DNA from 3 places in the Paenibacillus sp. MAHUQ-45 genome. Region 2 is predicted to be linked to each of the others. Evidence: predicted binding sites of a transcription regulator. Region 2 holds the regulator's gene; each other region holds the start of a gene.
The links. The regulator NrdR, encoded in region 2, represses ribonucleotide reductase genes. The targets are predictions, from matches to a motif close to AACACNATATATNGTGTT.

Region 1 (9,909 bases), on a different contig from region 2:
CTACTTTAGGAATAAGAAAAAAATAGGCCCTGCCATGGGAGTTGGCAGGACCCAAAATCTATACCACTAAACACTGGGGGGCGTTTGGTAAATTCAATATAACCCCTGAACCTGAAAATAAGCTGATCTTAAGATAAAAATTAGCTTAAAAAACATCACGATGTTTGTTAACGAAGATTATAAATGGTCCTCTTCACCCAAGAGGGGATACTCCCAGAAGCCGAGCCGCCCCTTGGCCAGAACAGGATGAACCAACGCACGAACATCCTCCAGCTCCCAGGCAAAACGTCCTTCCGTATAGTCGCCAAAAGCCCGTTCATGCTCGTCTATCTGCTGCGCGACACTATTCAACCCGGTAATACCATGGCACTCCTTCAGTTTGCCTATAGCAATAATAACACCCGTGGGTAAATTCTCTTCTGTATAGCCATGCTTTGCGAGTATCGATTGAATCGGCTCTCGTCTACACGCGGCCTTGTCTATTTTAAGACCAGCATGGATTGCCAGCTCCCCACAATATGACGTTCGCCATGAACGGGTTTCATAGTTCTTCTCGCCAAGCGCAACCAATGTAGCCCAGGGCTGCCGTATCGTTAAGCAACGCATGTTATTCTTATCTCCTCCTTATATTTGGCTGTGGGCTATCATGAGTGTATCCCTACTACATCTCTTTACCTAAATATGTGTTATCTCGTCTAGAGCTTGCCTGAACATTCGTATTTATATAATGTCATGATTTGAAAATCCCTCGTCTGAATACTATGGACGAGGGATTTAATATAATATTTATTTCTTCGCTGCAACCTTATAATACGAATCAAGACCCTCTTTAATCCCTTGAACAATCTTATCCTGATATGCAGCCTGGCTCAACTTCAGGTCTTCTTTATGATTCGTCATGAAGCCCATTTCGATTAGTAGAACCGGCACTGTTGACCAATTGAATCCAGTAAGATCGCTCCGAGCGATTATCCCACGCGATGTCGCTTGCGTTTCCTTCAGCACTGCTTTAGACAGGACTTTAGCGATTTCAAAACTTTGCGATGAAATCTTCTTAGTAGATGAGCTGTCGGCAGAAGGGTAGAGAAAAGACATACCTTGAATACTGCGATTATCGCTTCCATCTGCGTGCAGCCTAAGAGTCAAATCGGCTCCTACCTGATTACACCTTGTGGCGCGCCCCATGTTTGATATATCCACATTATTAGTTCGGCGAACCATTACAACCTTGTATTCCTTCTGAAGTGCTTGCTCCAGCTTCAATGCCACTTCCAGAGTGAGTTTGTATTCGGGTTTACCAGTGGCTATGCCCTGTGTACCGCTTGACACCTTTGGTTTAACTGTTTGACTCCCTGGTGCTATCGGCTCTTTAGCGTTATTAGCTTTACTTTGGTGCCCCGCATCTATGCAGATAACTGTCTTCTCCTGTGTACTGGCTAATGATGTTCCATCTAGAACTTTCGCGTCTACTCTAGATGGAACGCTGCCTGACGTCAGTAAGACCATAATAACTAAGAAGATTACATTCAATTTTACGCGCATGATTAGCTCCTATCAGTTAGGCCAAGGATCGCCACTATATAATTTTTCGACTCCGTTATCAGTACATAAGGAGCCAGGGTCTGATTTATCACGGTAGATGGAACATTCTTCGCGCCCAAAATCACTTACCTGCCACTTACCGGATGCTTGATCTCTAGTGAGAGTATAGGTATTCAAATCCGCCTCATAGACCCTCTCGTTATTAAGTAGAACAGGAAATAGCTTGAAAAATTTGATTTTGTATGCCCCATCGTGCAATTGACTTATGGAGTCAATACGGTAGTTTTCTAGAGGCTCAATAACCTTTGGTGCTCCTTTGGTGTAAGCATTGACATAATCAACCTCAATACGTTTCTTGAGATTGTTATAGAACTGTGACCCTCTTTGCACATTATTTTGTACCAGAGAGAAATCCAGCAAGTTAACCGATTGCGCATAATTGACCTGATATTTGAATAAGGCATTCTGTACATCAATGGAATTGTTGTCGAGCTTCCGTTCATAAGTTAGTAGAGCTGTCCGGGCTTGTCGCTGCGGAGCATTCATGTCCATCGCGAACGAAAACTCTTGACCCGGGGCAACCTTCTGTGATGGAAGGTATGTCAGTTTGTACTGCTTAACATATCTTTGGAAAATCGTATCGTAAATACGATTCAGTTCTGTTTGGAGGTCATCATCAATATTTAGGAAGAAGTGTTGTCCGCCTGTCTCCTGGGCGATGTACGACAAATTGTCATCCTCTCCACCGAACCCGATCATGTAAATAGGAATTCCTAATTGTTTGGACAGATCAATGACTGATTGAATAGAAGAACCATAGTCAGAGTCTATACCATCTGTAAATGCAATTACATACTTTGGCCCTTGCTGCTCATTTGTATCATACAAAGCTTTGGTTAAAGAATCGTACAGTGCCGTCTGTCCACCATCGGATACTAAACCGGACAGCTTTAAGCTAACCTCTTTCCGATTTGAAGTAAATGGAACATCTGCAACAGGCGGTGCATAAGTGGAAAAAGACAATAACTCGAATTGTCCCTTAGCCTCGGCAGGAATATTATCAATGAACCGGATCGCAGCTAATCGAACAAGATCCATCTTAGATGCAGACACACCAGTATTAGGAGATTCCTCCATACTCCCACTTTTGTCAATAACCAGATTAACACTGACCACATCACTATCTTCAACCAGGGAAAGACCTTGAACCGGCTGTCCGTTCACGTTGAACATTTCCTTGTTGAGCACCATTGGTGCGATCTCCTGCTGGAAGCCCTGATCGGCGAATAGTGAGAAATAGACATCCACTCCACGCCCTTCATACCGGGACGAGTCTACCTGGTTGACCTTGATAAAGGCTGGTTCCGCCGGAACCACCGAAGGTGAAGGAGATACTTCTGGCACATCGGTAGGTACGGGCGTAGCCGCAGCTTCAAATGAAGAATTGTTAGCTGTATTAGCCTGAACGGTCTTCAATTTATCTTGCTCCGTATCGCTTCCGGTCCTTAACCAGACGAAGATACCTACCGCCAGCAACAATCCTGCGATTATCGCAAAGGTTGTATTCTTCCAGGATTTAGCATTACACTTACCTACGACTCGAATCTCACTTGAAGATACAGCCTCAGGCTGTGGTGATGGTGCATCAAGCTCGGGCTCTCCCGCTAAAGCACTTCCGCATTTTTTACAAAAATGATCATTCGAAGACGCCTTGGTACCGCATTTACCGCAAAACATATTCATTCCCGCCTACTCTAATTATATTTAAATTAATTGTGACTTTATGGTGCATTTATCCCGGATATATACCAAAGTACATAATTCGACAACATACAAAATATTCCTTCATATCCCTCAAAATCTTACCGATGTTCGTGTAAGCACAAAAATGCATACTAAATATCAATGTAAAAAAGTTTATGATGTTGATGGCTTCAAAGTTTTTGATGTGTCTGTAAAAGAAGAAGATAACCATGGACTTTAAATGCGCGCGTCGAAAACACTGGTGACAAAGATCTAGAGTCCATTCTTATCAAAGCAGATATCAGCAACAAGGACGGGAAACACCTCAAAGAGTTATGGGTAAATAGGGTCAAACTTTAAAGGGCTCGCCTTTACTGAGGATAAGTGATGGAGAAGCTTGTTGGCGCAAGCGATCACGACCACCTTGTAATGGCTTGCCCTCGTTCCTTTTCTGGTTATAATAATTTTCCGCTTCATCGGTCCCCCTGCTTCAAAGCCCTCGACTACGCACTTGCATAGATCATGAAATGTCCGGACAAAATTAACCAAGACAACCACGCAGCAAAAATTCATCTTTTTGTGATTTAGTGTCACAGATTGTCCTGCTCATTTGTCTACATAAATGTACAACAAAAAAACTATTATGGAGGCACTATACAATGAGCAAGCTGCTTATCATTAACGCACATCCTTTGGTGGATTCAACGACTTCATTCAGTCTTGGTGTATTCAAACACTTCATGAAAACTTATGTGGAGCATAAACCTAATAATGAAATCATCGAACAAATTAACCTATATGAAGATGAGATCCCTTTAATTGATAAGACCGTCCTAGGCGCTTGGGAAAAATATGCGAAAGGTGAAGCCCTAACCACTCAAGAAAAAGAAGTCGCCGGAAGAATGAATGAAGTATTACAACAATTCAAAAGTGCAAATAAATACCTTATTGTGCACCCGCTGCATAACTTCAATGTCCCATCAAAGCTCAAGGATTATGTCGATAATATTATGATTGCAAGGGAAACATTTAAGTATACCGATACAGGATCAGTGGGACTTTTAAAGGATGGGAGAAGCATGGTCGTTATTCAGGCAAGTGGTTCGATCTACACCAATGATGACTGGTATACTGAAGTTGAATACTCACATAAATATTTGAAGTCCATGTTTAATTTCTTAGGTATTGAGGATTTCCAAACCCTTAGAGTACAAGGGACTGCTTTACTGGACAAGGACGAGGTGTTGAAGAAAGCATTTATAGAAGCAGAAGAGGCAGCTGTAACTTTAGCGAAGAAATAAATAATTCGACGCACACTTTAAACGAAAAAAGGCGCGGCTCCGACCCCCTCGGAATCGGCGCCTTTATTGTCTTTTTGAGGACACTGGTGAAGGGTATTGAACTCCCGGCCTACGCATTACGAATGCAACACATTTATGTGTTATTGAGTTCTATCAGGCTTGTGTCAGAACAGAAATAATGGACTTCTGATAAAATAAAATCATTAAAAATAATATACGAAAGCAAGGTGTTTGAAATGGATAATGAGCAAATCTATTTGGAAAGTATCAAAAAACAATTTCTTTATTACAAAACACATGGTGAAGCAGCCATCAATCAAGTAGATCCCGAACAATTATTTGTAACTTTTAATGACGATTCCAATAGCATTGCAACTATAGTAAAACACTTATGGGGAAATATGCTTTCAAGATGGACAGATTTTCTAAGCACTGACGGTGAAAAATCATGGAGAGATCGAGATTCGGAGTTTGAGAATGACATTAACACTAAAGAGAATCTTTTAATAAAATGGAACGAAGGCTGGACATGTTTATTCAATGCAATGGATTCAATTCATACGGATCAATTATCACAAATTATTTATATACGGAACGAAGGGCACACCGTTATTGAAGCAATCAATAGACAATTGGCACATTACCCATATCACGTTGGGCAAATCATTTACGCTGCAAAAATTCTAAAGAAGAGTAGTTGGGAAAGTTTATCTGTTCCAAAGCAAGGTTCCAAACAATATAATAACGATAAATTTTCTAAAGAAAAGGCAACAAAAAACTTTATTGATGAAGAACTAAAGAGAATTAATTAAATGAATCCAAGCAGAATGGTAAAAGAACAGGAAAGGCGCGGCTCCGAACCCCCGGAATCCGCGCCATTATCATTTTACTTAAGGATGCTGGTGAAGGGAATTGAACCCCCGACCTACGCATTACGAGTGCGTTGCTCTACCCCTGAGCTACACCAGCTTGAAGCTTTACTTTCGTCAAACAAAAAACATTATACTCCGTATTATGGAAAACGCAATCCCCTTTTTCGAGACTGCCAGCAAGTCCAGCTATTCCGACGAATCGGCGTGGAGCTTACGCTCTACGGACTCAAGCTTACTTTTGCTGCTAGAGGGCTTGTCGCGACGGTCATCGATCTTGACGGCGGTCGAGACACGCTGGGCTCCGTTAGTAAAAGGAGATTCATGTAGGGCCTCCACGGCGGCGAGAATCCGCTGCAGCGGGCCTTCGATAATAGTTCCCATGGACGTAAGCTCATATGTCACTCCCTCCACCGTCTCCAGCACACGCTGCATATCTGCAACATAAGCGCTAAGGCTGGTGCTACCCGTACCAATCGGAATGACTGTAACTTCAGCTATCGGCATGCTAAATCCCTCCCCTGTTCTTTTCATTTTGGAAAACAACTACTTTTCCCTTATTGTACCCACTCTCCGTCTCTCCTACAAACCATGCGTATACTTAATTTCTGCTAATCGCGAATTCTACCACTTGTAGCACAAAATCTAGTAAAAGCCTATATCTTTTTTATGGACGGTTTGTGGCATATTTTCAGATAAATTATGAACCATTTCAGGCTTTTTTGTGGATGATTTGTGGATTACCTGTGGATGGTTCTGTGGACTTCCTGTGGAGAAAAGGGATGATCTCAAGCGTGGCAAGGGTTCACTAAAATTCGGTAGACAAACACAATATATTGATGTAATGTAGTCTCTATCGACAAAATATAGTAGGGAACAGTTATTTTAACCTCCTGTCATAGGGAGATTAATAGAGGTGTGCAGGAAACAAAAACAGTGTCCGCATGCAAGCCTACATCACAAGACCGGGATAGCTATGAGAAGCACACGGGCATTTTCTGTAACAGCAGAGAATGTCCTTTTATATGGAGAGGAGATCAGTACATGACGTTACTGGAGAAGCCGTACCACAGTGGTCAACTGGCACAGGAAGAATTATTAGAAGAAGTTATTCATTTGGGACGCGATATTATTGACAGCCGAGACCTGGACTTACTCAGGGAGAACGCAAATTTGAACGGGGAGAGTTTCTCCGGTAAAATGAGCAAGTTCGGCAGTGAATATTCCAAATGGTATGCTCGTAATTTCACGATGCCGCCGCAGTTGGTACAAGCCATTAAGGATAACGTTGTCTATGTACATGATCTGGACCAATATGCGATCGGAACGACCAATTGTATTTTTATCCCGTTCGAGAAGCTTCTGCGTGAAGGCTTCAACACGGGCAATGGCAGTGTACGTCCCCCGAACTCGATTATGACGGCGATGGCGCTGGTAGCGATTATTTTCCAATCTCAGCAAAATGCCCAATACGGCGGCGTATCCGCCAATAAGCTGGACTACGATCTGGCCCCTTATGTCACCAAATCCTTTGCCAAGCTATTCCGCAAGGGCCTGGACTATTTCGAAGAAGGACAATCTACAGAGCCACTTGATCTTGGCGAGATTCACATGAGCCGCACCGATCTGGCAGAGCAATATCCTAAGGCGTTCCGTTTTGCGTTAAAAGAAACTGAGAGTGAAACACTCCAGGCCGCCGAGAGTATGATACATAATCTGAATACTATGTCGAGCCGGTCCGGCGGACAGATTCCGTTCACCAGCATCAACTATGGAACTTGCACCTCGCCGGAAGGGCAACTCGTGATCAGTTCCTTGCTGACGGCAACCATGCACGGACTTGGCAGTGGCGAGACGCCGGTGTTCCCGATTCAGATCTTCAAGTGCAAACAGGGTGTGAACCAGCAGCCAGGTGATCCGAACTATGAACTGTTCATCAAGGCCGCTGAATGTTCTGCACGCAGACTGTATCCGAACTTTGCCAATCTGGACGCGCCGCTCAATATGCAGTATTATGATCCTTCGAATCCCGATACCGAATTCGCCACTATGGGCTGCCGCACCCGCGTGCTTAGCGACCGTTTTGGCCGCAATCATTGCTCAGGTAAAGGTAACCTTTCCTTTAATACGCTGAATCTGGTACGACTCGGTTTGGCACATGGCATCGTCACAGGTCGCCGCATGGTAGCCGATGAAGAAGGCTTCTACAGAGACCTGGATCATTATATGGACGTTGCGCTGGACGGTCTGCTTCACCGCTTCCGCATTCAAGCCTCCCAGAAGGCCAAGGCATCCGATTTCATGATGCGTGAAGGGGTCTGGGAAGGCGGCGAACACTTGGCGCCAGAGGATAGCGTTGGCGAACTGCTGAAGCATGGCAGTCTGTCCCTCGGCTTCATCGGGATTGCCGAATGTATGAAGGCGATGTACGGTAAGCACCACGGGGAAGACATGGATGTTCATGCCAAAGCGCTGGCTATTGTCCGTCACATGCGGGAATATTGCGATCGGAAGAGCGAGGAATATAATCTCAATATCACCCTCTTCGCTACGCCTGCCGAAGGATTGTCTGGGAAATTTACGAAGATCGATCATAAGGTACTGGGATCCATTCCCGGTGTTACCGATCGCGAATATTATACCAACTCGTTTCACATTCCTGTATACTACACTCTTGGCGCTGCCCAAAAGATCAGTCTGGAAGCTCCTTTCCATGAGTACTGCAACGCCGGTGCGATCTCGTATGTCGAATTAGATGGCAACGCGCGCAGCAATCCGGCCGCTTTTGTCAAAATTATTCGCTACGCTCTAGAGCAGGAGATTAGCTACTTTAGCATTAACCACCCTATAGACCGCTGCCAAGGCTGCGGCTATGAAGGGGTTATCGGCACGAATTGCCCTTCCTGCGGCGCACATGAGAATGAAGTTCACATCCGGCGTCTACGCCGGGTGACAGGATATTTGACCGGAGATTATCAGACCCGCTTCAATGCGGCCAAGCAGGCGGAAGTAAGGGACCGGGTTAAGCATCTATGAATATTTGCGGCTACTATCCCGAGTCCATCAATGAAGGCGAGGGCCTGCGGGCCGTCCTCTTCATTAGCGGGTGCCGCCACCGCTGCCCGGGCTGCTTCAATCCGAAGACATGGAATTTTAATTACGGGGAAGTCTTTACCCCAGAGCGCAGACGCGAGCTGATCGCGGAGATTGCGGCCAACCCGCTACTGGACGGATTAACATTAGCAGGCGGTGACCCTTTCTTTTCTGCCGAAGAAGTAGTAGAGTTCATTGAGGAACTTCGTGCCACGCTCCCAGGCTTCCCTGTCTGGATCTACAGCGGGTACACGTATGAAGAGATTACAGCGATATCCGGTTCGCCGGAATGGCATCTGCTCAGCCAGTGTCAGGTACTGATTGACGGACGTTTTGAAGAAGCATTAAAGGATACGACTCTCCCCTACCGTGGGAGCTCCAATCAACGCATTATTGATATTGAGGCCAGCCTTACTGGCCCTGACATCGTACTTTGGCAGCCAACGACGCTTTAGCCGTTTTTGGCGCCTTTTACGGTCTAATAGATCAATTTTTAATAATCATAATTAAATTCAAAATATGAAGGGATGTAACATTATGCCGCAATTTGTAGTAAAACCCGATAATCGCCAATTGGCTTTTGATGAAAATCGCCTTTCCGTATACGCTGACCGTATTCTGAACGAACTTGAAGAACTCAGCAAAGAGTCCCTCCTACGCGGAGTACAATCTAAACTGCGTCGTGACGAAGTGAGCGGAGAAGAAATCAGCAGTGCATTCACGATGAGTGCCCTGGAACTGGTGAGCAAAGAAGAGCCAAACTGGAAATTTGCTGCTGCACGTTCGCTTTTAACTTCCCTTTATAAGAAAGCTGCTGTAAACCGCCGCTACAAAGCCTATCCGGAAGAGCCTTACGGTGAGCTGTACCCTCTAATTGCCGACCTGGTGAAAAAAGGGATCTATCGCGAAGAGCTGCTCTCCCACTACACTAAGGAACAAATCAACGAGCTTGGCGCTACGATTGACTATACCCGCGACCTGCTGTTTGACTATATTGGCCTGCTTACCCTGTCTGACCGCTATTTGGCCCATGATTTTGACGGCCGTGTTATGGAATTGCCGCAAGAGCGTTACATGATCATTGCGATGTACCTGATGCACACCGAGCCGGAAGAGAAACGTATGGAGCTTGTAAAAGAAGCCTACTGGGCGATGAGCAACATCTATATGACTGCCGCTACGCCAACCATGTCCAATGCGGGTAAAAAAGTAGCCGGCCAGCTCTCCAGCTGTTTCATCGATACCGTAGACGACTCTCTCGAAGGTATCTTCGATTCCAATACAGACGTAGCTCGTCTCAGTAAAATGGGTGGCGGTATCGGTGTCTACCTCGGTAAAGTCCGGGCCCGCGGCTCCGATAT
Region 2 (9,909 bases):
TATGTCTCCATGCAGGTTGGCGTATTGCTGGCACAGGTGGTATCGCCCAGTATCGCTTCGAGAGTAGGTGCAGTTATCCTTATCCTGATGGGCTGCTGGTCACTGATTCAATCGCTGATCCAGAAGGAGAAAGAGGATCTGAGTGCACAGCAGCAGGAAGAGGACACCGCGCGGATCTCCGCAGTCAATATCTCTGGGCTCTCGTCCGAAGACGAATATGGAGAGGTGGCTGCTGATTCGGAAGGTTATGATGATGACCTCGCTCAGCCAGTGAAACCGGCGGTATACTCACTGGAGCTGCGGCGGCTCGGCATCGTGGTCCAGATCCTGCGCACCCCTTCCTCTGCGGATCTGGATGCTTCGGGAAGCATTTCGCCGCTAGAGGCCATGGTACTTGGAATCGCTTTGTCGCTGGATGCGTTCGGTGCAGGACTGGGTGCCGCACTGCTGGGGTTCAACCCGGGTTGGACTGCGGTGACGATTGCGTTGTTCAGCGGCAGTTTTCTGATCATGGGGATGAAGACAGGATTCAGGTTCGCTGGCAGCTCCTGGATGAGTCATGCCGCTGTCCTGCCTGCGTTAATGTTGATTGTAATGGGAATAATGAAGCTGTTATGAGGTGAGTACATGATCATGGGCTTAACCGGAGGTATTGCATCTGGAAAAAGCACAGTGTCAGCACTGCTGGTGAACAAGGGAGCACAACTGGTAGATGCCGATGTCATCGCCAGAGAAGTGATGCTACCCGGACACCCGGTGCTGGCTGCCGTCGTTGAACATTTCGGAGAGGATATTCTGTACCCGGATGGTACGCTCGACAGAGCGAAGCTCGGGAACATTGTCTTTCATGAGCCTGAGGCCCGCCAGAAGCTGAATGGCCTGACCCACCCGGCGATTCGTCAGGAGATCAAGGATCGGATGTACCGCATGGAGCAGGAAGCGCCGGAGACGCTGATTGTGGTAGATATTCCGCTGCTGTTTGAGTCAGGGCTGGAAGGTCTTTTTCAGGACATTATTGTAGTATATGTGCCCCGTGAGATTCAGTTGGCGCGGTTAATGGAACGGAACAGTCTTACACAGGAGCAAGCGGAGAGTCGTCTGCAATCGCAGATGGATCTTCAGGAGAAGACGGGCAGAGCGAGCTACGTCATTGACAACAGCAGGGATCTTGAGCATACTGAGGCCCAGGTTCTTGCTTTGTGGGACAGGCTGGGGTTGTCATGAGCTGGCTGCGCAAAAAAAGAGTCCTGCTACTCCTGTTCATCGGCTTTACAGCGATACTGTTCCTCAGCACGAACTGGATGTCGTGGTTTTATCCGATTCAATATAAAGAAGAGATCCGTGAGCACAGCACGACCTACGAGATTGATCCGTTCCTTGTAGCGGCGATTATCCGGGTGGAGACAAACTTCAAGACTGGAAAAGAGTCGAAAAAAGGGGCGATTGGTCTTATGCAATTGATGCCGGATACGGCTAAATGGGCCATGGAAAAGGCCAAGCTCCCCGATGTCTCGCTGGATCGACTGAAGCATGAGCCGTCCGTCAATATTGAGCTGGGGACTTGGTATCTATCCTCGCTGTCCCGTCAGTTTGACGGCAATCTTACGGCGGTCATCGCTGCTTATAATGCCGGTCCGGGTAACGTCCAGAACTGGCTGAAGCAAGGGACCTGGGACGGCACGGAGGAGAATGTGAAGGATATCCCGTTTGGAGAGACGCGTCATTATGTGCAGCGGGTGATTTATTATCATAACCAGTACATGGATATCTACAAGGGATTTTAGCTATATATATCAAAAGAAGTATTAAACAGCCCGTGAGCCGTTTAATACTTCTTTAGTCAAGCTATAGGCAGATTAGTGAACTTGACCTGCCAGTTGTTGTTCAGCCAGAGTTACAAGACGTTTAGTGATGTAACCACCGATCGAACCGTTTTCGTAAGAAGTTTTATTGCCATTGTATCCGTCTGCAGAAAGCGTGATACCCAATTCTTGAGCAACTTCGTATTTCAATTGTTCCAAAGCTGCACGGGAATTAGGAACTACCAGGTTGTTGGAGTTGTTGTTTTGGCCCATTGCTGTTCACCTCCTATCGGTTGGTAACTGTATTATGTGCCGGACTTGGCATATTCATAACATCAAACAAACGGTGATTTATGGAAAAAAGTATCGGGCTCTAATTAGCCAGATGTGTACCGGAACGGGACGCACACTATTTTGCAAAAGGAAGTGATTAAGCTTATGAAATGCCCTTACTGCGATCATACAAATACCAAGGTGCTTGATTCACGTCCGGCCAACGAGAATAAGTCCATCCGCCGTAGGCGAGAGTGTGAGCGCTGTAGCAAGCGTTTCACAACGTTTGAGATGATCGAAGAGACTCCACTCATCGTGATTAAGAAGGGTGGCAGCCGCGAGGAATTCAGCCGTGATAAAATCCTCCGCGGATTGATTCGCGCCTGTGAGAAGCGCCCTGTGCCTGTAGAGCGCCTGGAGGTCATCGTATCAGAGGTTGAGAAGACTCTGCGCGGCATCGCCCTGGCCGAAATCGAGAGCCGCCAGATCGGTGAGCTCGTGATGGAGCAGCTCTATCCGGTCGATGAAGTAGCATATGTCCGCTTTGCCTCCGTGTACCGTCAGTTCAAGGATATCAATATGTTTATGAAGGAACTGAAGGGCCTGCTCTCCAAGACTACGGGTGAGTTGGATAGCATCTAGGCATATAGGGGGAGTCTTGCGGAATCGCTGCTTAATTGGAGATAACTTCTGCAGGCTTTAGGAGCGACTAAGATGTTAGATAATTGGAAAAATAGCCCGCCACATTAACTTGTGGCGGGCTATTTGGTTTTTTCACCAATGAAAGATAAATTCAATTATTGAGCGTACATGTTATTCCTCGGACATCGGAGTATGGTAAATGTGGAGACTAATTCGGGTCATCTCGCTGGTGGATTTTGCGAAGTCGGACCCAATCCATTTGGCGAGAGCATTATATAGCGCCCCGGCTTTAAAGTATATACGGTACTTATTTTCGTCGGTTGTGTCATGCGCGTTAGACAGCATCATTTCATTCAAGCAATCTAAAATGATGTAATCTAACTTGGCACTTTGAAGGGCTCTGTAGATATTGCGTTGCTCATAAATCACTTCAAAAAGCACGCTGATAAACTTCTCAGGTTCTTTGGCTTTTCCTGTTAATTCATTGGTGTAAGGCAAGAGCTTTTGATTAATCTCAAAAATAAGCGAATCGACTAAATCCACCAAGATATCCTGTTTGGAGGAATAATTGTTGTAGTAGGCCGTTCGAGAGACCCCGGCGCGCTTCACAATGTCAGTGATGCTGATTTTGCTAAAGGGCTGCTCCTGGATCAAGAAGACTAATGCTGTGCAGATGGCTTCTCTGGTCAAGCGATTGGTTTCTTTATTGGAAGAATGCTTAGATGTGTTCGGACTGTATAATTCATGATTTGCGATGACATTTCCCCTCCATTTGTACGTTCTGGCGTTACTTTTATTGTTTTTCATGATTCTTTTCAATATGCTTAAACCATATGGCGTTACAAATGTAATGTCAAAATTGTTGTTAGGTAAGCCTAGTGGGAGGAACTAACCCTAAAAAGCGAAGATGAGGGGCTCCCTCCTCAACTAACGGCATTTTTGCACCTTATTTTCCTTTGATATGGGCAAATGAGGGAAATAAGGGCATTTTTGCACCTTATTTTTCGGAAAAACACGCTGGAGAGGTACTTCTGGAAGATTTAAGGTGCAATATTGCACTTAATTTCCACTAACCCCTCGCTGCAGAGGATTTAAGGTGCAAAAATGCCCTTAATTACGCTTCGATCCGAACTTAAGATCCTCACTTAATTTTCGGTCGTCATTACGGTGAATATTTGGACTTCCGGTCGCTGTTTGTTGTCTTCAGATTTCTTCGATTAATCCGCTTCTAGCGGTTAAAATCTGGGCACGGCTGAGGCTGTCGACGGGAGCTTGGCGATCGCTTTCGCTCCTACATTTCCGACCATTCCACTTTGTTCCTTCTCGCTTTTTGTTACTTTCTTTTGTTTATCTTATATATGTTTGTTTTTTATGCGTTCTATATAGTTAAATTGGGAGGGCATCATGTTAATGAACTTATACAGACGAGGGTCAGCAGTGCTGCTGTTGATCCTGGCATTCTGTGCTACCGTATTTATAGGCAAAGAAACAGTAATCTCTATAACGACGATTATCATTTTGCTGGTTGAATTAGGCATTTCATATCTACTTCTAAAGAAACGTGAGAAGCTGCATGTGCTGGTGATCAGCGCCATAGTAACAGAAGGTTTATTTTTGCTGACCAAGGAGTTCTGGCTGCTTGCACTTTCTATCCTTCTGCTGATTGTGGCGGGCGTATGGAGAGGACTTTTAGGACAATCGGTAAGAAGAAGAGTCACTGCGTTTCTAGTAGTTCGAAAATTGTTATTTAGTGTTGTTGTTCTTATCGTTACTGCATTTTGGATTATTGGAATTTATGCGAAGCCTATTACTAAGCCTGTGGCATTAGCAGCGAATGTTACGGCCACCATTGACGAACATAAACTGGATTCGGCAGCAGTGATGCTACAGGATATTGAAATGATGAACTCCTTTGGAAGCCGTACCACCGGCTCAGAAGGTCACAATAAGTTTATTGCATGGCTGGAGCAGCAGGTAACGAATATGGGGCTGACCGTGTACCGTGATCAATATACTTTTGACCGATGGGAAGAAAAGAGCAGCTCTTTGCTTATTGATCAGCAGCCGATTCATGTCTCTTCAGCTTTTCCTTATTCCGGGGAGACGGACGAGAAGGGTGTGACGGGGGAACTGGTATACACGGAGCGTGGTGAGTATGAAGAGGCCAGCGGCAAAATTGCAGTCGTAGAAATCGAAAATCTGAAGGATTTTCCGATCGGTATTGTGATGAACATGCGGGAAACATCGCCACAGCAGAACAGAATCGCACCAAGCGAAGGCGATCTTGTTCTCACTACGGCCTTAAAAGGAGCTAAGTTGGAGCTAGCGAAAGAAATGGGCGTGAAAGCTGTTGTTTTAGTCTGGAAAGAGGTATCGGACGAGAAGGTTGAAAAGCAATATGTGCCTTTTACGGACGCCTATGCTGGAATCCCAGCGGTCTGGGTCAATGATTCAGAGGGGCAAAAGGTGATTAGCGCAGCTAAGGAGCATAAAGAAGGTACAGTGATTTTAGAAGCAGAGGAGCAAAAAAACGCACCGACGGAATCTTTTTATGTAAAAATTAACGGGAAAAATAAAGATGAAGCAATCATCATCAACACTCATACGGATGGTGTAAATGTCGTGGAGGAGAATGGCGCCGTAGGCATGCTGTCCATGATTCGTTACTTGCAGCAGGAGCAGCCGGAGCGAACGATGATCTTTGCTTTTGTGACCGGACATTTCCGGTTGCCGGAGTTCAAAGGGACTTCTCAGGCGACGTCCACCTGGATGGAGGGGCACCGTGAGCTGTGGGATGGCGAGAACGGCCATATGAAAGCTGTAGCCGGAATTACGGTCGAGCATCTAGGCAGCATGGAATGGAAGGACGACGACACGGGGCAGTATGGCCCGACGGGACGTATAAGTACAGAATATACCTATGCAGGTAATGAGATGATGGCGGCGATCTGGCAGAAGGCTGTTGAGCAGAGAGAGAATGCACGGACTGTAATTCTACGCGGACATAACAAGTTTGAATTCGGAGAGAGCCAACCTCTTTTTGAAGCAGGTATTCCTGTGCTTGGGTTCATTCCCATGCCGGATTATTTGCTGATGAATAGTGAGAACAGAGAGATGGACAAATTTGACGTGAAACTCATGCATTCACAAATTGTATCGCTGCTGAAAGCAGTTAAGCTGGTGGATGAGACGGAGGCAGACAAGCTTGGGGTGTCGGATGGGTATTCATTTTTCTATGGTCGAACTAAATGACTGTGGAGAATCGATTGAGGCAGGCTGGGATCGTGTTGCCTTCTGCGAGTGAACCTGCTGCTAAATACGCCAATTGTGTGTTGGTTAATGGATTTTTGTTTGTATCTGGTAAAGGACCTTCAAGCAAAGCTAAAGGGAAGTTAGGTCAGAAGTTCACAACAGAACAAGGATATAGGTATGCACGCGAGACTGGACTGGAGATTTTAGCTGTCGTCAAAGATTTTATCGGTTCGCTCGATAAGGTTAAACGGGTGGTGAAAATCCAAGGGTTTGTCAACGCAACGGGTGAATTTGAAGAACATCATAAGGTGTTGAATGGCTGTTCAGATCTTCTGAAAGGCATATCCCTTGCGGATATGTCTTTTGTGATTGAGTGTTCCAAACTATAGATGGTAAAATAATTATATGGAGTATTAAATTTGAAATAAGCATGAAGGGAGGATATTCCCATGCCACATAGAAACATTCGCTACGTGCTGCTGGTTGTTTTCCTTTTAAGTATGCTGATGCCGGCTACAGTCATTGCTAATGGAGGACCGTTATATTTTCCGGCTGATGGTTATGGTCTTCTGAGGCTGGATGAGCAGTCCAATATTAGCTTGGTTCGTGAGAAGATTGTTTATACGATGTCCAAAGGTTCCAATGACTATGGAAACAGTGCTGAAGTAAGCGTGGAATATGAACTCCATAATAAAAACGGTACAAACAAGGATATTGAAGTTTTATTTCTGACGCCATCTAGAGAGTCATTAACCGTATCAGAAGGAGACGAGCTTATTCCAACGAGTCTGGCACCTGAATTACGACCGGTAAACTGGAAGCCTCTGGTGAAAAATACAGTCATAGAGCCTTTAAGTGGCAAGGAATTAGTCCTATCTCGCTATGAGGGCGGTCATAGCCAGGCACAAGGAACACGGTTTCCCTTATCTTTCAAAGAGGGTGAGACAAAACATATCGTTGTTCGTTATGTGGAGCAAGGCGGCATGTATGATAAGGGCGTTATTAATATGATTTATTCGCACTTGTACTATTTGACGCCTGCTGAGTTTTGGGAAGGGAAGCCACAGGTCGAGCTGGAAGTGAAGCTGTATTCGCCTGACAGCAAGCTGCATTCGAATTTATTGATGGAGCAGACGGGGCCGACTACGTATAAAGCAGTTTTTAATGAACTGCCTAGTGAGGACTGGTATTTCTCATACATCGTCCCGAAACGCCTGCTTTTTCCTACGAACATAGAGAAGGACCACAATCTGATGGTGCTTGGCTCAGTCGTTTTGTTGACGGTGATAGCGGCAGTGCTTGCGCTTTATTTTAAGAAAAGTTTTCTGTTCACAATAGGGTCCATTTGCATTTTGTCATTCACGATCTATTATATATCCAAAATGGGCGGTTACCCATTTAACTTTATTTTTGTTACTTTTATCGATGTATTGGTGGGGGCAGGTCTTCTGACATGCCAGATTTGGATCTGGAAAAGGAATAAGCGTTAACTCCTGATTTCGTTAAAAGATGACAATGAAGCAGCATTGAACCAGGGTGTGCTATGAGGATCGGTGTAGTTTATTGTATTTGGTGGTAAAAACAGACCAGAGTCAGCGGGCTGCTTCTGGTCTGTAAGGCGCGTTACAACTGATGAGCTTTCACCCACGAAGCAAGAAACTTGAGCTTTCCGTCAAAATAACCATCATCCTGCCAGGCTCCCCATATAGCGCTTCGACTGGTATGCAGACCCATGAGCCATATTTGTCTAGCTGCGACAAACACGGGAATCATCGCAAGATCCTCCTCGCTTAAGGGACGTTCCTCGGTATAAGCTTCAAGGAATAGACGCCAGCATTCGTCCTCGTAGCTGCGGCTATCGGGATCGCCGTGGATGCGGTCCCATAAAAATACAGACAGATCATATGCGCGCCACCCAAATCCGCAGCAGTCAAAATCAAAATGGGTCAGGCTGCCGTCGGCTTCATAAAATACATTCCAGCCATGAAGATCACCATGGCATGCTCCCCAATCATAGCTTTGGCCTGAAGCAGCTGCCAGCCGAGCTTCCAATCGGCCAGAGATTTCCTGTACCAATTGCACGTCAGCCGGGCGATGCTGTAGAAATGGAAGCAGCTGCTTGAGCGGTTCGCTAAGCAAATGCTGTGCATTTAGCTGGAAGCGTTCATGCTTCGGCGTATAGTGATCCATCGCTTGATGAAGCTGAGCGACAGATTTTCCAAAGAGTACGCTGGTGGTAGGGTCAACCTTGCCTATCCCTTCCGCAAAGGTGAACAAAACTGCAAAACGCTGCCCCTCCGGCGCGTGAAGCTCTGTCAGCCAATGCCCGTCATGTCTGGCAATCGGATAGGAAATCGGGAGGCCGCATCCTTTTAAGTAAGTTAAAAGATCCAGTTCAAAGCGGATCTCTTCTTCAGTTCTCCATTGATGCTTATAAATGCGCAAAATATATTTTCCTTGTTCGGTGTCGACTGCATAAGTGTCATTCAGGCCGTTGGATAGGAAGCGGGTGTTTATTGGTTGTCCGATTGGGTATAAAGTGGCTATCGTTTCAAATAGCTGTTCTTTGTCAAATAGAGTGTGCAGGGGCGAAACATGAATCATAGGGCAATATAAAATAAAGAAATGATCCCAAGCCAATTTTGCTTGAGGGTCATTTCTTTGTCTTGATTATACTCGCCGTACAGAAAGCTTCCTCCAGCTCACCATTATGGCTAGCCTCGCACAGCTCCTCGATCGTGATCGGACCGGACGCTCAACAACCTCAAAGTTTCAATGACGAAGCAGTTGGATAATGGAATCGGGGGTAACAACGTTCGCGTATCGATTTTTTAGTACAACTGGTCGATTGCTATTAACAGTTATTACAGCACTTGCTATACGAATGCAGTAATAAAACTAAAACTGTATGCGATATCTGTCTAAAGTCTTGATTAGATTGTTCGTAAAAAAGAGAAGAGATGTTATACTATGTATCCATGGTACTACGGTGGGACTGTTGAATTTCGTAACTATGTTAAAATAAATACGTTGGATCTATAGTGAGAGGATTGAGTAAGTAGTGTTAAATAATTTTTGGCGTGATTTACCTCGGCCGTTTTTTATACTTGCACCAATGGAAGATGTAACGGATATTGTTTTTCGGCAGGTAGTAAGTAAAGCAGCTAGACCTGATGTATTTTTTACGGAATTTACAAACACGGAGAGCTATTGTCATCCTAAATTGCGTTATGGTGTACGGGGACGTTTAGCATTTACGGAAGATGAACAACCAATGGTGGCACATATTTGGGGGGACAAGCCTGAATATTTCAAGGAAATGAGTATTGATATGGCCAAGCTTGGTTTCAAAGGTGTGGATATCAATATGGGTTGCCCCGTGCACAATGTTGCCAGAAAAGGTAGGGGAAGCGGCCTTATTCTGCGTCCAGATCTTGCGGCAGATATTATTCAAGCTGCAAAAGCGGGAGGATTACCAGTCAGTGTAAAAACTAGGCTTGGCTACTACGATATAGAGGAATGGCGGGTTTGGCTAACCCATATTCTAAATCAAAATATTGCTAATCTGTCTATTCATCTGCGTACAAAAAAGGAAATGAGCTTAGCAGATGCACATTGGGAACTGATTCCGGAAATTAAGGAGCTTCGTGATCGCATAGCACCAGACACCCTTTTGACAATCAATGGGGATATTCCTGATCGAGAAACGGGCTTAAAGCTTGCTGAGCAATATGGTGTGGATGGGGTAATGATCGGGAGAGGTATTTTTCATAATCCGTTTGCTTTTGAACAAGAGCCGAGGGAACATAGCAGTGATGATTTGCTTGAGCTTCTAAGATTGCATCTGGATCTTCATGACAAATATGCACCAGAATTAACGTTACGTCCGTTTAGAGCACTTCTACGATTTTTTAAGATCTATGTCAAAGGATTCCGAGGG
Region 3 (9,909 bases), on a different contig from region 2:
CATCGTCCGGTCGGTTCCAGTTTACGGCTTGGATAGCGCTCATATCTTGTAATCTCCTTTTCTGTTCACAAAAAACCTATGGTTACACCGAGCAGGTGATACATTCCTCGACAGATAGCTTCTTGGTCCGTGTGTAATACAGCGACTTCAGTCCTTTGTGTGCCGCGTAGAGATAACAGCGGGCCAGTTCGCGGGTGGTAACATCACTGTTCACGTGCAGGACGGTGGAAATCCCTTGGTCAATATGGGGCTGGATCTCGGCAATCAGATCAATGACCTTGAACTGGTCCATCTGATAGGCGGATTTATAAAAGAACACATTGTCAGGCTGCAAATAAGGCATCGGATAGTATGTAGTGGAGTTGGCATAGGTCCGGGTCTCGATTTGCTCCACAATTGGCATTACGCTGGAAGTAGCGTTCTGGATATAAGAAATGCTGGCCGTTGGCGCGATCGCCAGACGGTACGCATGGTACAGACCATTTTTGATAACAGAATCACGTAATTGCGCCCAATCCTCTTGGGTAGGGATATAGATATCCTTGAACAGTTCTTGCACCTTAGGTGTCACCGGACGATAATCCGTAGTCAGATAACGCTCGAAGTAGACGCCTGTGGCATAATCCGATTCCGCAAAGCCATGGAAGGTCTCACCAGTCTCAGCGGCAATCTCCATACTCTTCTCCAGCGAGTGGAAGTTCATGGTCATGAAGAAGGTGCGGGCGAAATCGCGGGCCTGTTCACTCTCATAGGCAATCTTGTTCTTGGCAAAATAACCATGCAGGTTCATAACGCCCAATCCTACGGAGTGCATCTCCTTGTTCGCCTTTGCCACGCCTGGGGCATTGGAGACGGTGGTCATATCGCTGACAGCCGTCAGGGCCAGCATGCCTTCATGTACGGATTCACGGATTTTGCCATGCTCCATAACGTTGACGATGTTGAGAGAAGCCAAGTTACAACTGATGTCCCGGCGGATGGTGTCTGCCTGACCGTAATCCGTGATTTCCGAAGTCTCCTGCAATTGGAAAATCTCTGTGCAGAGGTTCGACATCTTCACTTGGCCGATATTTTTCAGTGCATGTGCCTTGTTGGCATTGCTCTTGTTCATAATGTATGGGTAACCTGATTCTAACTGAATCATGGCGATCTTGGTCAGCATTTCGCGTGCGCCCATGGCGACTTTTTTCTTAACGCGCGGGTCAGCAAGCAGCTTGTCGTACATTTCGTCCAAATCCATATCGTCCAGATGGGTGCCGTATGCCTGGTACACACTGTATGGCGCGAATACATGCAGCGGCTGATTATCCTGAGCCAGCTTGTAGAAGCGGTTCGGCACGATTAGCCCGATGGATAATGTTTTGAGCCGCAGTTTTTCGTCAGCGTTGATTTTTTTTGAATCCAGGAACTCTAGTACATCCCAGCCAAAAATATTATAGTAAGCCGCCCCGGAGCCTTTACGCTGCCCCATTTGGTCGGCATAGGAGAATCCATCTTCCATGAGCTTCAGCACGGGTACGATACCTTTGGCCGCATCTTCCACGCCTTTGATCGTCTCGCCGCGCGAGCGCAGCTTCGAGAGGTTAACCGCCACACCGCCACCAATTTTGGAGAGCTGCATGCAAGTATTGAGTACATAGTTGATCGAATTCAGCGAGTCATCCATTTCCAGCAGGAAGCAGGAGACCATCTCGCCCCGGCGGCTCTTGCCTGCGTTCAGGAAGGTCGGCGTAGCGGGTTGAAGACGTTGCTCCATCATGGAGCGAACCAGCACACGGGCGGTGGCGGCATTGCCGCGGCCCAGGTGCAGAGCTACCACTGCTACACGGTCTGGATAGTGCTCCAGGTATTGCTTCCGGTCGTTGGTCTTCACCGCGTAGTCTGTGTAGAACTTGGAAGCTGCCATATAGGAAGGGAACTGGAAGCCATATTCATGCGCGATTCGGTAGACATCCTCGATCTCCTCAGCACTATAGCGTTCGTACAGGTTCTCGTAATAGTCATTCTCTATCATATAATCCACTTTGGATTTAGTATTTGCAAAAGTAAGACTGCGCCGCTCCACTTCTCGCATAAATTCTACAACCGCCTCGCGGTCCTTATCCAATTGGAAGAATCCTTGTTCGTCTCTCTTCAAAAGCATGTTGTTCAGCTCAATATGCCGCAACTCGGTTCACCTCCTGTTTAATCCGTTCTACATCGCCAAAAGTTCCCGACAACTCGAACTTGCCAATTACCGGCACATTGTACCGCTCTGCAATCAAATCTGCGCTATTCGCGAACAGTTGACCCCAGTTTTTATTGCCGCTGGCGGCGATTCCTTTTAGCCTTGTATGGTTGTTCTCCAAAAAAGAAGACACCTTCTCTGGAATTTGTCCAAATCCGGTGGTGTATGTAACAAGTACATAAGGCTCGTCTATCGTCATATGCTCTTCGATCTGTACGGCCGGCAGCTTCAGCTTGCCGATGAACCGCTTGACGTTGCCTGTTTTGGAATCATAAGCGATCAGCATGGTTGTTTTCCTCCTTAGTGGAAGCATTGTTCCAGCTTATTAAAACTAGATTTTGGGACAAACCGCGCCCTGATAGGGTTTATCCTGTATATAAACCGTTTTCCTGGTAATAACACTATATTTAGAGACGCTTAATCATTTTATCACTAGATATGGATAAGTCAATAGATCTCAAGGGGTAGGGAGAACGCGCAAATCGCAAGATTTTATACTGAAAAAAGCGCTAGATTGAGAAGAAATATCAGCGAAAGAGCAGGTGGAATAAGGGATTTGGATCAGGTCCAGAATGCGCAAAAATACGAGATCCAGAGGGTAAAAAATTTTTAAAAGTAATCCTTGTCTCTTTTGTGAATGGAGGGAGTGGATTTGGCAATAAACACCCCCCTGAACGGAATTCAGGAGGGTGCCTGTGCTATCTTGATTCACTTAGTTCACTATACTCAGACTCCCGACAGAAGTTACCACAAACACCGGAACGCTCTCCTCACCAGTTTCGGTCTGCAGTATACCGTAGCCGCTCTGGAATTGACCGCTCAGCAGTACGGAGCCTGTTACGTCGGCTTGATAGCCCTGAAGCAGGAGGAAGCGACCATCGGTGTATATAATGAAATTGCCCGAATTGTCGAATTGAATTTCACCTTTTATCGATACATTCTGGAAAGGATGAAGCTCCAGTTCCGAAGCCTGAATTAGCGGATACTGTTGTACAATCTCTGAGAATTGGTAGGTTTCCCCGAATTTTCGATAGATGGCTGTCTGCCCCACATTGCCATTTCCGGCATCAGCACCAACATTGTGTACAAGAATGGAACCGTCAGGCTGAAGTTCGTAGCTATCTCCGCTAAAGGAGAATAGTTGTGAAATTCCTTGCATCTGCAGCGCATAACCTGTAAAAAGTGTCCTGCCATTATCGTCCGTGCTATCAGCTTCAGCGACGACTACAAGCTCTCCGGTGACTGTCTCAAAAGCTTTCTCAAAGAAGAGCCGGTGCAGAGAGGAGAATCCGGGAATAACACCCATAGAGAAAGATGACACAGCGTTGTCCTTGTTCATAACAGCATAATGGAGGGAGCCGTTGCTGTCAGTTGCCGCGACATAGACCTTGGCTCCATATTTTCCTTTACCGGAAATTACATTATTGTAGCGCCCCTGATCCCCACCTCCAGGGAGTAAGCGTACAGGTTCAGCTATATTCCAGGCAAGACGGACCGCCGATATCTCTTCGGAGTGGTCTTTTAATGGAGATAGCTCGGTGTAGAGCTTAATTGCGTCCTCGTATGCTCCGTTTTTGGCTTTGCTTGCGGCATTTTTAAGTAGTTTGGCATTTTGAGTATCTATGTACTTCAGCACTGGGGTAGCCGCGAAGCCTGCGCTGCTTACGAACTTGCGGTAGGCGGCAGCATGTTCTGCGAAGGCGGCGATGTTCTTGCCCTCCAGGTCCTTCTTCAAGATAGTACGTCCGCTGCTTTCCACCTGCTCCTTGAGCCAGGGGGCTGCATACTTATGGCTGCCGTACGCCTGTTGCATGGACAGGGTGCTTTCCAGCAAGGGACCGAAGCTTCCGGCGGCAGCCAAGGCCTTTAGCTGAGCGGTATCGTGGCTGCGAAATGCCTTGTTCAGTTGCTCCTGCTTGGCGGCCGAACCGCCGAAGAAGGCATCCGGTATCTGCAGCAACTTCCATTTCACTTCCTCCCCGCTCCCGTCACTGTTTAGGGCAAGAGTGTCCAAAAACTGTTTTTTGAAACGCTGAAAGAAAGTTGTCCATTCCTCTGAAAGACCCGATGCCGCAGACAGCTTCCGATAATAGGCTTCGTAAGGGCCTCCGGGCTTCATATACTGAGCTTTTAGCTTGAGAAGATCATCATAACTTTTCATAAATCCTTCAAAATCAGCTGCCAGAGCTTGTGAGCTGGCGTAACGGGCAACGCTGTCCAGGCCAGTACGGATGGCTGTGATCGGGGCCAATCGCTCCAATTGGGCTGCTATCTCTTGCTCTTTGTATTGAAAGGAGTGGTTATCCCTCGCCTGACGATACTTTTCTTCTGCGCCGATAAGGTCGCCTGCTGCATACAGACGGCTGCCTTCCTGCAGGGCATTCACCTTGTGGGACATGTGCTGGGCCTTCTGTCCCAGTAGCACAACCATCAGAATACACAAAATGATCATAAAATTTCGCAGTGATATTACTTCTTTGATCGTCATATAGTATAGCCTCTTTTTTGCCATGCGATGGTTTATTGAAATTCAGGGTCCCAGCGGTACTTGAATTCACGAATTTCGGCTACGGTCTGGTCAAGCCCGTTCCATGGCTCATAAGGATTGGCCTCGATCAGCCTTGATAATCGCAAGAAGCGATCCTTGGGCAGCTCATGTACGTATCTCCCGATGAAACGGGAGTGCAGCAGCGCATAACGTTTCATGCGGACAGCTGCCCCAGCCACACCGGTCAGGATAGCGATCCCTTTATCCATTTGCCGGATCTGAGTCTCATAGGCCTGAACATAACGCAGCGTACGATCCTTAATTAAATCCCGGCGCACCTTGGCAATCTCTCCTATGTATTCGGCTAGAAGCGGCTCGAACTCTCTCAGTAGAAGCTGCTCCATTTCAAGATCCATATCCTTGCGCAGCTGAAAGCCATGCAGGAGGGCAACCCGCTGCCGAGCTACCCGATCGCCACGCAGGAGAATCGCAACCTCGCGCAGCTTCTCATAGGCCAGCACATCATTTTCGCGAAGGACAGATACGGCTTCCTGGCGGTTAAGCTCCAGCCCCTCCTTGATGATTCCGATGTTGTAGGCCAGCAGATGCTCTAGTGCACGCAAATTTTCGTTCTGCCGGACTTTTCGCTGCGTATAGTAGAGAAGCCCGGTCAGCAGGAGTCCGCCTGCACCACAGAGGGCCATTTGCAGCGTACTATCGCCAAAATAAACCGCGACCAGGGTAAGCAGTAAGACCAGCAGCAGCCGGGTGTGCATTTTGCGTCCTGCACGGGCGCTGGCATAGTTCTCCACCGATACAAGAGAGGCTTTGCCACATTTCGTGCAGCGTTCTTCGTTAAGAGCGGTATAGCGGCCACAGCGCTTGCAGATGCGAAGCTTGTCGAAGGAGTAGCGGGGCGCCTTGAAGGGCCGGAACGTGACAGGTTTCTTTTTACTCATGGCCCTTGTCACCTCCATTTAGGGTGGCGAGCAGCATCTCATCCATATCATCGCGGGTCAGCGGGTTCCGCTGGCGAGAGGCATAGATAGCAATGTGAATTACGACATATAGGAACGTAACTCCAAGAATAACGTATGAAATCATGGGACTTTTCCTTTCTTATGGAAGATAGGGTAGCGAAAAAAGTGAATTACAGCGTTTTTCGTTAACGGTCCATCAGTCCTAAAAGTTGAAGTTTACAAGGTTTAATTATATCATAATGGCATACTATTTACAGATTTTAGCTTTTTGGCTGATTCCCCATATTTGCCTACTATAACACAAGAGGAGCCATCTTTATGCTTCATAACTATCACCGTAGAAAAACATCGAGGATTGTCTTTTGGCGCCTGATTCCGGCGCTGCTGCTGGCCCTGTGCATTGCGGTTGCCCCACTAGGAGCAGGTCTAGTCCATGCCGCAACCCCAGCGCCTTCTCACATTGACGCTGTGCTGCTGATTGATGTCAGCAACTCCATGAACAAGAGTGACAAGAACAAGATTGCCAATGAAGCGATGAAGATGTTCATAGATATGCTGTCCGCGCAAGGGGATAAGGTCGGGATTGTGGCCTACACCGATAAAGTGCAGCGGGAAAAGGCGCTATTACAGATAAATTCGGCGACCGACAAGCAGGATCTGAAGGACTTCATTGATGGGCTGGACCGTGGCGCTTATACGGATATTGCCGTAGGCGTGAAGGAGGCAGTGAAGGTGCTGCAGAATGGCAGCGACCCTTCCCATGAACCGCTAATCGTCATGCTTGCCGACGGCAACAATGATTTTAACAAAGCCACTGGGCGGACCCAGAGCCAATCGGATCAGGAATTGAATACAGCACTGGATGAAGCCAAGAAGAGCGGCTATCCGATTTATACCATTGGTCTGAATGCGGATGGCAAGCTGAACAAGCAATCTCTGGCTGACCTGTCCACGAAGACAGGAGGGAAGGCATTCTCTACAGATTCGGCAGATGATCTGCCGCAAATCCTGAGCGAAATTTTTGCCAGCCATCTGAAGCTCAAGATTGTACCGGTGCAGTCGATTACAGGGAACGGCAGCTTTCAGGAAGTAACGGTGAATGTTCCGAACGCCAGCGTGCTGGAGGCCAATATTTCCATTATGTCTTCACAGCCCGTAACCGCGAAGCTGAAGGATCCCACCGGGAAAGAAGTAGCTATACCTTCAGGCAATGTCCTGCTCTCGAAGTCTAAGACCTACAGCCTGATCAAGCTATTGTCTCCGCAGCAGGGAGATTGGAAGCTCCAGATCAAAGGGGTACCCAAGGATAAAATTGATATTAATCTCGTTTTCAACTATGACCTGGAACTTAAAATAGATGCGCTGCCTTCTGTCTCCTATAAAAAGGGCGACAAGATCGATATTGCATCCCACCTGTTCAGCAACGGCGCTCAGGTAACGCTCAGCAATTTGTATCAAAATATGAAGGCCGTGCTGATAGCCAAGGACCTGGATACAGGCGCTACCGAAGAGATTCCGCTGGATAACACCGGGGATGTCTTCAAAGGGACTTTTGAGGTAAAGGAGAGCCATGATTACGAGCTGAAGGTGCGTGCAGAGGAAAGAAGCTTTTACCGTGAGAGTGATCCTGTGACAGTCAGTGCTAAGAAAAGCACCGCTGGAACTGGCGGCGCCACAGCGGCCCCGGATAGCAGTAACCAGCTTACTGACAAGCCGAAATCCATGACTCTTTATTATATTATTGGCGGAATTGTGCTGCTGCTGGCGGCTGGAGTAGCCCTGTGGCTGCTGCGGAAGCAGGCAACACGGGGCTTTACCGGCCAGATTGTCATCGAAGTTCGGGACGAGAATACCGGGGAGAAGACTTATCCGCAGTATAAGAAGCTGGCTGCGTTCAGAGGCAAGTTCAACTTGCATCAACTACTCCAGCTAGCGCCCGAGCTCAAGGAAAGTGAGAAGCTCGTCTTCACTCCAGGCAAGAACGACAGACTGCTGCTCCGCAGCGGTGAAGGCATTACCGTGGAGAGATCCGGACGCGCCGCCGATGCATCGCGCGGTCTGGAACTGAAGAGCGGTGACCGCGTTTCGGTATCACTGCATAGCGTGGACAAAACGATTTTACTGGAATACCTGGTTTAGCCAGATTCTTTAGTACAGTTCAGGAGGAACGCTTATGAAACCGGTAGTACGAGAGCATATTCAGCAACTGGATGTATCGCTTGGCGGGGGAATTGTCAGCGATAAGATCAGAGTCGATACGATTGATAACCCTATACTCATCATCGGGCTGGGGGGCACGGGCATTGACGCCCTCCTCCGCCTGAAATACCAGATCAACCGCCGCTTCAAACTGCCGGAAGATCCGTTGTCCAAGAAGAAGCGGGACAAGCCGGATAATGTGGAGTTTCTAGCTTTTGAGACCAATGAACAGGATCGTAATAAAAAATATAAGGGCATCGGACTCGATTCGCAGAACGAATTCGTGCTCTTGGCCAATGCCGAAATCGGGGGACTGCTGCAGAACCGCAGTATTTTGGACCCGTATATCACGGATTGGCTGTCACCTGAACTGAGCATTACGGATGGTATGAACGGTGCTGCCGGTGTGCGTCAGGCGGGACGGCTGCTCTTGTTCACCAAGATCAACCAAGTGGTTGGCGCCATTGATAAGAAGATCAAAACACTGTCCGTAGGCACCAACAAGAAGCTGATGGTGTTCCTACTGACAGGATTGTCTGGCGGAACAGGCAGCGGTGCTTTCCTGGATATCGCCTATATCGTGCGCGGAATTATTGAACGCGACTTTGGCTCTGCGGGGATCGACCGGGTGAACACGCTTGGTTATCTGTTCACACCGGACGTGAATCTCTCGAACAAGAGTCTGAGCGAACACACCCGCGAATATATCCGCAAGAACGGATATGCAGCGCTGAAAGAACTGGATTACTGGATGAATGTCGACAGCCGGGGCGAACGATTCCGCCAGCAGTACGGCAATATTTTAACTGTAAATTCGCCATTGCCTCCATTTAATCTGTGCCATCTCATCTCCGCAACCAATACCGAGGGCAAGCTGCTAGAGAACGCCTATGATTACTGCATGAATGTCACAGCGGAGAATATTACGAACTTTATGGCCAGTGAAGAAAAGCAGTCCGGTGAAGAATTCGCCATTCATGACTATATCAGCAACATCCGTACCAATATTGCCCAGATGAATAAGGCTTATCCGGCCAATTATGAATACAATATTATCGGGGCTTCATCTGCCGTTCTGCCGATTGAGGAAATGACTACCTATCTGGCTTATCGCTTGTTCGACAAAATGGAGAAAATGTTCCAGCAAGGGCCGGGGCAGGAAGACGTGGAGAAGTTTGCGCGTAAGCTGGGCATTGATCTCGATAGCATGGTCAAGACATTTGAATCCCGTGTGCCTGAACCGTTGCCAGGCTTCGAGAACAGCGAACGGCTAAGCCATGCCAATGTGATCAAGAATCAGGTCGTCAGTATGGATACGGAGCTGGAGCAGAACTTCCTGTCACGCGCGCGTGAGGAGTATATCAAGGCGAGAAAGCAACTGCCAGGTGAAATTGTTGGCCGGTTTGGCGAGGAGCTAGAACGGATCTTTCTCCATCCGGAGCAGGGGCCATTCTATGTTTCACGGCTGTTGTATACGGAAAAAGGCTTTTGCATCCTGAAGTCGATCCAGTCATATATTGAGACGCTTCGCGAAAGCCTGTTGCGCCTGCCACGTGATATTGAGACGGCGCAGGACAGTGCGGACGAGAAGCTGGGCGATGCCCGGAGCGCCTTTGTCTCCAAGGAGAAGAAGAAGAACGCTTATATTGAAGCGAAGATCAATGAGTACTGGCTGCATGCCGATGTAGAGCGTACCGAGCGGATGATTGAGTTTTACGAGGATCTGTACGAGTTGTTGAACGAAGAGAACAGCCGAATCTATGGTGTGTTCACAGAGATTCTGAGTGCGCTCAGCTCGATTTTTGCCAAGAATGGGGACATCCTCATCAACGGTGAAGAGCAGTCTGATCATAAAGGTAACAAAACCTATTATTGGAATATCGTCAATGTACCGGACATTTCCGCAACCATCTCCAAGATTATGGACCAGAAGGATGGCGACGATCTGATCCGTGACTTCACCCGGGAAATGCTCAAGCATTCGGGGCGCTGGGTCAGAGAGCAGGAGATTGATG

Region 1: AC3Y23_RS26090 (anaerobic ribonucleoside triphosphate reductase) is a predicted target of NrdR. The motif match lies at 6,281-6,298, and genes of this name have one in related genera.
Region 3: nrdI (class Ib ribonucleoside-diphosphate reductase assembly flavoprotein NrdI) is a predicted target of NrdR. The motif match lies at 2,625-2,642, and genes of this name have one in related genera.

The regions. Positions count from the first base shown of each region.
Region 1 covers NZ_JBYUPV010000016.1:81,739-91,647, forward strand. Annotated here, with positions in the region: gene AC3Y23_RS26055 (ASCH domain-containing protein) at 178-606, opposite strand; gene AC3Y23_RS26060 (N-acetylmuramoyl-L-alanine amidase) at 787-1,542, opposite strand; gene AC3Y23_RS26065 (vWA domain-containing protein) at 1,555-3,279, opposite strand; gene AC3Y23_RS26070 (FMN-dependent NADH-azoreductase) at 3,945-4,586, shown strand; gene AC3Y23_RS26075 (DUF1572 family protein) at 4,823-5,398, shown strand; tRNA gene AC3Y23_RS26080 (tRNA-Thr) at 5,484-5,555, opposite strand; gene AC3Y23_RS26085 (MTH1187 family thiamine-binding protein) at 5,645-5,962, opposite strand; gene AC3Y23_RS26090 (anaerobic ribonucleoside triphosphate reductase) at 6,500-8,491, shown strand; gene nrdG (anaerobic ribonucleoside-triphosphate reductase activating protein) at 8,488-9,003, shown strand; gene AC3Y23_RS26100 (ribonucleoside-diphosphate reductase subunit alpha) at 9,086-9,909, shown strand, end outside.
Region 2 covers NZ_JBYUPV010000005.1:15,179-25,087, forward strand. Annotated here, with positions in the region: gene AC3Y23_RS12800 (manganese efflux pump) at 1-618, shown strand, start outside; gene coaE (dephospho-CoA kinase) at 628-1,224, shown strand; gene AC3Y23_RS12810 (lytic transglycosylase domain-containing protein) at 1,221-1,784, shown strand; gene AC3Y23_RS12815 (alpha/beta-type small acid-soluble spore protein) at 1,857-2,075, opposite strand; gene nrdR (transcriptional regulator NrdR) at 2,241-2,717, shown strand; gene AC3Y23_RS12825 (TetR/AcrR family transcriptional regulator) at 2,889-3,524, opposite strand; gene AC3Y23_RS12830 (hypothetical protein) at 4,122-5,969, shown strand; gene AC3Y23_RS12835 (RidA family protein) at 5,966-6,358, shown strand; gene AC3Y23_RS12840 (hypothetical protein) at 6,419-7,459, shown strand; gene AC3Y23_RS12845 (homoserine kinase) at 7,593-8,573, opposite strand; gene AC3Y23_RS12850 (tRNA dihydrouridine synthase) at 9,085-9,909, shown strand, end outside.
Region 3 covers NZ_JBYUPV010000017.1:44,741-54,649, reverse strand. Annotated here, with positions in the region: gene nrdF (class 1b ribonucleoside-diphosphate reductase subunit beta) at 1-43, opposite strand, end outside; gene nrdE (class 1b ribonucleoside-diphosphate reductase subunit alpha) at 83-2,167, opposite strand; gene nrdI (class Ib ribonucleoside-diphosphate reductase assembly flavoprotein NrdI) at 2,154-2,513, opposite strand; gene AC3Y23_RS26310 (hypothetical protein) at 2,940-4,715, opposite strand; gene AC3Y23_RS26305 (hypothetical protein) at 4,748-5,674, opposite strand; gene AC3Y23_RS26300 (hypothetical protein) at 5,667-5,819, opposite strand; gene AC3Y23_RS26295 (vWA domain-containing protein) at 6,014-7,834, shown strand; gene AC3Y23_RS26290 (tubulin-like doman-containing protein) at 7,869-9,909, shown strand, end outside.